Regions from separate parts of the Burkholderia sp. KL41 genome, predicted to be linked through region 1. Evidence: predicted binding sites of a transcription regulator. Region 1 holds the regulator's gene; the other holds the start of a gene.
The links. The regulator HrcA, encoded in region 1, represses chaperone genes, less so after heat shock. The targets are predictions, from matches to a motif close to TTAGCACTCNNNNNNNNNGAGTGCTAA.
Positions count from the first base shown of each region.

Region 2: a site for HrcA is predicted at 2,488-2,514, ahead of groES (co-chaperone GroES). Genes of this name have one in related genera too.

Region 1 is NZ_CM174446.1:821,428-825,796, forward strand. It holds gene recN (DNA repair protein RecN) at 1-736, opposite strand, end outside; gene PQB87_RS03910 (NAD kinase) at 756-1,658, opposite strand; gene hrcA (heat-inducible transcriptional repressor HrcA) at 1,790-2,812, shown strand; gene hemH (ferrochelatase) at 2,960-4,033, shown strand; gene PQB87_RS03925 (RNA-binding S4 domain-containing protein) at 4,030-4,369, shown strand, end outside.
Region 2 is NZ_CM174447.1:3,068,761-3,073,129, forward strand. It holds gene PQB87_RS31100 (class II aldolase/adducin family protein) at 60-740, opposite strand; gene PQB87_RS31105 (lipase family protein) at 1,121-2,404, shown strand; gene groES (co-chaperone GroES) at 2,547-2,837, shown strand; gene groL (chaperonin GroEL) at 2,850-4,369, shown strand, end outside.

The sequences.
Region 1 (4,369 bases):
TCGCGCCGAGCTGCGCGAGCATCGCGTCGTCGGCCTCGGACAACGCGTTGAGTGCGCCGCGCACGCCGTCGATCAGGTTCGCCGAATGCGACAGGCGCTTGTGCTCGTTGCTGACTTCGTCCCATTCGCCGGGCTGCGGCGCGAGCTTGTCGAGCTCGGCGAGCTGCCACGCGAGCTTTTCGCGTTCGAGCTGCAGCTCCCGCTCGTGCGCCTTCGCGGCCTCGATCGCCTGCGTCGCGTCGCGCCACACGCGCCACGCGCGCGCGACGTTCGCCGCATCGGCGACGAGCCCTGCGTGCGTGTCGAACAGCTCGCGCTGCGCGTCGGGCCGCATCAGCAGCTGGTGCGCATGCTGGCCGTGGATGTCGACGAGCATTTCGCCGAGTTCACGCAGCTGCGCGAGCGTCGCGCTGGTGCCGTTGATGAACGCGCGCGACCGGCCGTTCGCGTCGATCACGCGGCGCAGCATCACGGTGTCCTCGGTGTCGAACGCGTGTTCGTCGAGCCAGCGCGCGACGCGGTCGTGCGGCGTGAATTCGGCGGTGATGTCGGCGCGGCCGCAGCCGGTGCGCACGACGCTCGCGTCGGCACGTTCGCCGAGCGCGAGGGCGAGGGCGTCGATCAGGATCGATTTCCCGGCGCCGGTTTCACCGGAAAAGACGGAAAAGCCGCTGTCGAATTCGAGATCGAGCGCGGCGACGATGACGAAGTCGCGGATCGAGAGGTGGCGGAGCATGGTGTCGGGCGGAGCGGCGTCAGGACGCCTTGTCGTCTTCGTTCGAGGCGTGTTCGTTCCAGTGCAGCTTCTTGCGCAGCGTCGAGAAATAGCTGTAGCCGATCGGATGCAGGAACGGCACCGTGTGCTTCGAGCGGCGCACCTCGATCGTGTCGTTCAGTTCGAGCGACGTGAACGACTGCATGTCGAAGTTCACGTTGACGTCGCGCCCGCCGACGATCTGGATCGCGATCTTCGAATCGTCGGGCAGTACGATCGGCCTGTTCGACAGCGCGTGCGGCGCAATCGGCACGAGCACGATGCCCTGCAGCTGCGGATGGAGGATCGGGCCGGCCGACGACAGCGCGTAAGCGGTCGAGCCGGTCGGCGTGGCGACGATCAGGCCGTCCGAACGCTGGTTGTACATGTACCGGCCGTCGACCGACGCGCGCAGCTCGACCATCCCGGAGAAACCGCTGCGGTTCACGACGACGTCGTTGAACGCGAGCGCGTGGTAGATCGGTTCGCCGTCGCGCATGATCCGGGCCTCGAGCAGCGAGCGCTCCTCGCGCTCGAACTTGCCCGACAGGATCACCGGGACGAGTGCCTGCATGTCGGCCGCCGCGATATCGGTGATGAAGCCGAGCCGCCCGTGGTTGATCCCGATCAGCGGTGTCTTGTACGGCGCGAGCTGACGGCCGATGCCGAGCATCGTCCCGTCGCCGCCCAGTACGACCGCCACGTCGGCGCGCGCCCCGATTTCGGCCGGGGTCAGCGCCGGGTAGCCGGTGATGCCGATCTCGCGCGCGGTCTCGGCTTCGAAGACGACCTCGAAGCCCCGCTTGGCAATGCAGGCGGCCAGCGTGGCGAGCGGCTCGGCGATGTTCGGCGTGTTGCTCCGGCCGACGAGCGCGACAGTGTTGAACTGATTACCGGTTTTCATGCCGGCATTACACCATAGCTCGTTGACGAAAAGAACCGGCTGTTCGCTGACGGGGCCGGATCGGGTCGGCCCGCGCATCGGTGGCTGACGCCACTCGCCGCGGTCGCGCGGTTGCGCTAAAATTTTCCACCATGCTAGATCCTCGCGCACGAACCCTCCTGAAAACCCTGATCGAACGGTATATCGCCGACGGTCAGCCAGTCGGATCGCGCACGTTGTCCCGTTACTCCGGGCTCGAGCTGAGCCCGGCGACGATCCGCAACGTGATGTCCGACCTGGAGGAGCTCGGCCTCGTGTCGAGCCCGCACACGTCGGCCGGCCGCGTGCCGACGCCGCGCGGCTACCGGCTGTTCGTCGACACGATGCTGACGGTCGAGGTGCCGATCGACGCAGAGGCCGTCGCGCGGCAGGTGCAGAACACGCTGCAGGCCGGCGAGCCGCAGCAGCGCGTCGTGGCGGCCGCGGCGAGCGTGCTGTCGAACCTGTCGCAGTTCGCGGGCGTCGTGCTGACGCCGCGCCGCAGCCACGTGTTCAAGCAGATCGAGTTCATGCGCCTGTCGGACAAGCGCATCCTGCTGATCATCGTGACGCCCGAGGGCGACGTGCAGAACCGGATGCTCGCGACGCCGCGCGACTACTCGCCGTCGCAACTGACCGAGGCGTCCAACTACATCAACGCGCATTTCGCCGGGCTGTCGTTCGACGAGGTGCGCCGTCGCCTGCGCGACGAGATCGACCAGTTGCGCGGCGACATGACCACGCTGATGCATGCGGCCGTGACGGCCAGCACCGAGGTGCCCGACACCGAGGACACCGTGCTGATTTCCGGCGAGCGCAACCTGCTCGAGGTGGCGGATCTGTCGTCCGACATGGCCCGGCTGCGCAAGCTGTTCGACGTATTCGACCAAAAGACGGGCCTCCTGCAACTGCTCGACGTGTCGAGCCACGCCCAGGGCGTGCAGATCTTCATCGGCGGCGAATCGACACTCGTGCCGATCGAGGAAATGAGCGTCGTTACCGCCCCTTACGAGGTGAACGGGCAGATCGTCGGCACGCTCGGCGTGATCGGCCCGACCCGCATGGCGTACAACCGCGTGATCCCGATCGTCGACATCACCGCGCGGCTGCTGTCGCTCACGCTGAGCCAGCAGTAGCCTGCGAGCGCCAGCCCGATCCCGCCCCGTCATCGTGCCGCGGCGCCGCGTGCGCCGACAGTCGGCCGAACGGCCAGCCGACCGGCGCGAGGCGGCCCGCTATAATTGAGAGCCGTCCGGTCCCGTGCCCCGAGCACGTTCTTGCCCATGCGTTTCGATCTTGAGCCGCCTTCGAGTATCGCGGCCGCCCATCGCATCGGTGTGCTGCTGATCAATCTCGGCACGCCCGATGCGCCCACGCCGCGTGCCGTGCGGCGCTATCTGGCCGAATTCCTGTCGGATCCGCGGGTCGTCGAGATTCCGCAGGCCATCTGGCAGGTGCTGCTGCGCACGCTGATCCTGCCGCTGCGCGGCCGTGCGTCCGCGAAGAAATACGCGGCCGTCTGGATGCCCGAGGGCTCGCCGCTGCGCGTGCATACCGTGCGCCAGACCGACGGCGTGCGGCACCTGCTCGCGTCGAACGGTTATCAAGTGCAGGTCGACTACGCGATGCGCTACGGCAGTCCGAACATTTCGCACGCGCTCGCGCAGTTCAAGCGCGCCGGCGTCGAGCGCGTGCTGCTGATGCCGATGTATCCGCAATACTCGGCGTCGACCACGGCCACCGCATTCGACGCCGCATTCGACGCGCTTTCGCGCATGCGCAACCAGCCGGAGGTGCGCACGATACGGCACTACGCCGACCATCCGGCCTATATCCACGCGCTGGCCGAGCAGGTGCGCCAGTATTGGGCGCAGCACGGCCGGCCGGACTTCGCGGCCGGCGACAAGCTCGTGCTGAGCTTTCACGGCGTGCCGAAGCGCACGCTCGACCTCGGCGATCCCTATCACGACCAGTGCCAGCAGACGGGTGCGCTGCTGATGGCCGCGCTCGGGCTGTCGACAACCGAGTGCCGCGTCACGTTCCAGTCGCGTTTCGGCAAGGCCGAATGGCTGCAGCCTTATACCGCGCCGACGCTGCGCGAGTTCGGCGAGGCCGGCGTACAGCGGGCCGACGTGTTCTGTCCCGGTTTCACGGCCGATTGCCTGGAGACGATCGAGGAGATCGGCATGGAAGTGCGCGACGAGTTCCTCGCCGGTGGCGGCAAGGCGTTCCACCGGATTCCGTGCCTGAACGGCGCGCCCGCGTGGATCGGCGCGCTCGGCGAGATCGTCGCCGAAAATCTGCAGGGCTGGCCGGTCAAGGCCGCGCAGCCGGAAACGGCGGGTGAGGTGCGATGAATTACAAGATTTCGACCGAACCGGGCGCGAAGCTGCGCATCGACAAATGGCTGTGGGCGGCCCGGTTCTTCAAGACGCGCTCGCTTGCGACCGACGCGGTCGACAAGGGGCACGTGAAGATCGGCGGGGCTGCAGTCAAGCCGGCGAAGGAAGTGCGCGTGGGCGACGAGGTCGAAATTGCGATCGACGGCATCGTCTGGCACATTGCCGTCCTCGGCGTGTGCGACGTGCGCGGGCCGGCGAGCGTCGCGCAGACGCTTTACGAGGAAACGGAAGCGGGGCGGGCCGCGCGGCTCGCCGAACTGGAGCGGCGTCGCACGTATCGCGAGCCGGCGG
Region 2 (4,369 bases), on a different replicon from region 1:
CGAGCTATCGGTATGACGGCGGCCGGATTGCGCCGGCCGCCGCGCGAGCTCACGCGATGTCACGCGAGACCGGTCATTTTCCATTGCTGCTCGAGCGCGCCCGGCCCGAACTCGAGCGAGCCGCCGAGCGGCTCCGCGAGCGCCTGGAAATACGCGGCTTCCTCGAGGATCAGGATGTACTTCGACACGTCGAGGATCGATTTTCCCCAGAAGGTTGCGCCGCCGTTCGCCTCGATGATCGCCGGTACCTCGGGGTCGCGGCGGATCGTGTCGACGATGAAACGCGGCTCGCCGGGACGACGATCGACGTACACCGGAATCTCGCGGGCGCGCGTGTAGCGCGCGGCCGGCGCATAGCGGATCGGCAGCGGGCGATGCGCGCTCGCCCATGCGCCGAGATACGGGCCGTGCACGTGGATCACGACACCGACGTCCGGCGCCTCGCGGAACACGTCCGCATAACGCGGCCCGTTGCCGCCCGCGCGCGCGTCGCCATGCAGCACGTCGCCGTCGAACGTCACGACGACCGGCTGGATTTCCTGCGAGGCGGCCCACGGGCTCGGCGCCGACAGCGCGACGACGAGCTCGGTGCCCGGCACGCGCTGGAACGCCTGGAACGTGTTGGTCGCGGACAGCGTGCGCGTGTCCTTCAGCACGCGTGCAGCCTGCGTGAATTCGCGCGTGGCACGCTCGACGAATGCCACGAGTTCGCCGCTGTCGATGGTTGGGGTGACGGACATGAGGATGGTTTCCTTGATCGGGTGGACGGAGGGGATCGCAACGCAACGTCGCGACACACGCCGACCGGATCAGCAGCAATCGTGCCAGCCGGGCGCGCACGCATCGAACGCCCGCGCCGCGGTGCGGGCCGGTCATGCACGACGCACGCGGCACGATCCATGCACCTGCCTTTGTTGCGGGAGCAACAGCCCGCCGGCCCGGATTGCTGCGCGACGCGCAGCCGGCGCATGCGTGCGGCACACGCGGTACGACGCAACGGCCCATCGCGCCGCGCGCCGCACACGCAACGGATGCGCTGGTTCGAAACTTGCGTCGTGCTCGGCCCGCGCCATGCACCGTCCGGCGCTTCCGATCCGATCTCATCGACCTCCATCCGACCATGACGCTTCTCCCCCTGCGCGGCTGTGCCGCGCGCGCACTGCTGGCTTCGGCGCTCGCCGTATCGTCTTTCCTCTCGCACGCGGCTTCGCCCGGCCGCGTTCCCGCGCCCGACCCGCTGCAGGGCGACGGCCGCGTGTCCGCGTTCTACACGTGGGACCGCGACATTCCGGCGACGCCCGGCGCGCTGCTGCGCACCGAGCCGCTGCCCGCGACGCTCGGGCTCGCGAGCGCAGCGCGTCAGTTGCGGATCCTCTATGCGTCGACCGACGGTGTCGGCGGTCACACGCCGATCGCCGTGTCGGGTGCGCTGTTCGTGCCGCGCGGCACGCCGCCCGCCGGCGGCTGGCCGATCGTCGCGTGGGCGCACGGCACGTTCGGGATGGCCGACATCTGCGCGCCGTCGTGGTTCGGCCGCTCGTATCGCGACGTGCGCTACCTGAACGCGTGGCTTCAGCAGGGGTTCGCCGTCGTCGCGACCGACTATCAGGGGCTCGGCACGCCGGGCCCGAATCCTCAGCTCAACAACCGCTCGAACAGCTACACGCTGCTCGACAGCGTGCGCGCGGTGCTCGGCGGCGTGCCGGGGCTCGCGAACGAAGTCGTGCTCGTCGGCCAGTCGCAAGGCGGCTCGGCCGTGTTCGCGGCGGCCGGCTACGCGCCCGCGTATGCGCCCGAACTCGCGATCCGCGCGACCGTCGCCACCGGGACGATCTACAACGCATCGCCCGCCACGCTCGCGTCGCTGCCGAAGTTCGACAGTGCCTACCGGCGCGATCCCGAGCGCGTCGATCCGACGCTCGCGTACCAGTTCTACTCGGTGCTCTCCGCCCAGCAGATCGACCCGTCGCTGCGTGCGGACGAAGTGCTGACCGACCACGCGTTGCCGATCCTCGAACAGGCGCGCATCGGTTGCCTCGCGTCGCTCGAGGACGATGCGGCGCTCGCGCACCTCACGCACGCGAACACCGTGAAGCCCGGCGGCGATGCACGGCTGAAAGCGTGGTGGGACGCGTACCTGACGTACCCGACGCTGAAGATCGCGACACCCGTCTTCATCGGCGCGGGCGCGGACGACGGGCTCGCGCCGCTCGAACTCGCGCTCGCGAAGGACGCGTGCGCGGCGGGCACGACCGTCGAGGCGCACCTGTATGCGGGCCGCGAACACAACGGCACCGTGAACGCGTCGCTCGCCGATTCGATTCCGTTCGTGAAGCGCGTGCTTGCCGGCGAGACGATCCACCCGGTCTGCACGCCCGCCGCGCAGCAGGCCGTGTCGCGGTAACGCGCGCCGTGCGCTTTGCACGCCGGCGCGAATGCATTTCCGAATCCGTTATTGGATCGCGCCGCCGCGCATTTTTATACTCGTCAGCACTCTCTCCCAAAGAGTGCCAGCCAATCTCGACAGAACAGCACAGGACGAACCTATGAGCCTACGCCCCTTGCACGACCGCGTGATCGTGAAGCGACTCGACCAGGAAACCACCACCGCGTCGGGCATCGTGATCCCCGACAGCGCCGCGGAAAAACCCGACCAGGGTGAAGTGATCGCCGTTGGCCCCGGCCGCAAGGATGCGGACGGCCAGCGCATCGTGCCCGACCTGCAGGTCGGCGAGCGCGTGCTGTTCGGCAAGTACGCGGGCCAGGCCGTCAAGCTGGACGGCACCGAGTTTCTCGTGCTGCGCGAGGAAGACATCGTCGCAGTCGTCAACCAGTAACGGAGCGCAATCATGGCAGCGAAGGAAATCATTTTCAGCGACGTCGCACGGGCCAGGCTGACCGAAGGCGTGAACATTCTCGCGAACGCGGTGAAGGTCACGCTCGGGCCGAAGGGCCGCAACGTCGTGCTCGAACGCAGCTTCGGCGCGCCGGTCGTCACGAAGGACGGCGTGTCGGTCGCGAAGGAAATCGAACTCGCGGACAAGCTGCAGAACATCGGCGCGCAGCTCGTGAAGGAAGTCGCGTCGCGCACCAGCGATGCGGCCGGCGACGGCACCACGACGGCCACCGTGCTGGCGCAGGCGATCGTCCGCGAAGGCCAGAAGTACGTCGCGGCCGGGCTCAATCCGCTCGACCTGAAGCGCGGCATCGACAAGGCCGTCGCGGCGGCCGTCGACGAGCTGAAGAAGATCAGCCGTCCGACCACCACGAGCAAGGAAATCGCGCAGGTCGCGACGATCTCCGCGAACGGCGAGGAATCGATCGGTCAGCGCATCGCGGAAGCGATCGACCGCGTCGGCAAGGAAGGCGTGATCACCGTCGAGGACGGCAAGTCGCTCGCGGACGAGCTCGATGTCGTCGAAGGGCTGCAGTTCGATCGCGGCTACCTGTCGCCTTATTTCATCAACAATCCCGACAAGCAGATCGCCGAGATCGAAAGCCCGTACATCCTGCTGCACGACAAGAAGATCTCGAACATCCGCGACCTGCTGCCGGTGCTCGAACAGGTCGCGAAATCGGGCCGGCCGCTGCTGATCATCGCGGAAGACGTCGAAGGCGAAGCGCTCGCGACGCTGGTCGTCAACAACATCCGCGGCATCCTGAAGACGGTGGCCGTGAAGGCGCCGGGCTTCGGCGACCGCCGCAAGGCACTGCTCGAAGACATCGCGATCCTGACCGGCGGCCAGGTGATCGCCGAGGAAACGGGCCTGACGCTCGAGAAGGCGACGCTGGCGGAACTCGGCCAGGCGAAACGCATCGAGGTCGGCAAGGAAAACACGACGGTGATCGACGGCGCGGGCGATGCGAAGAACATCGAGGCGCGCGTGAAGCAGATCCGCGTGCAGATCGAGGAAGCGACGTCGGACTACGACCGCGAGAAACTGCAGGAACGCGTCGCGAAGCTCGCGGGCGGCGTTGCAGTGATCAAGGTCGGCGGGGCCACCGAGATCGAGGTGAAGGAGAAGAAGGACCGCGTCGACGACGCGCTGCACGCCACGCGCGCGGCCGTCGAGGAAGGCATCGTGCCGGGCGGCGGCGTCGCGCTGATCCGCGTGCGGCAGGCGATCCGCGAACTGCAGGGCGTGAACGCCGACCAGAACGCGGGCATCAAGATCGTGCTGCGCGCGCTCGAGGAACCGCTGCGCCAGATCGTCACGAACGCGGGCGAGGAAGCAAGCGTCGTCGTCGCGAAGGTGGCCGAAGGCTCGGGCAACTTCGGGTACAACGCGCAGACGGGCGAATACGGCGACCTCGTCGAGTCGGGCGTGCTCGATCCGACCAAGGTCACGCGCACGGCGCTGCAGAACGC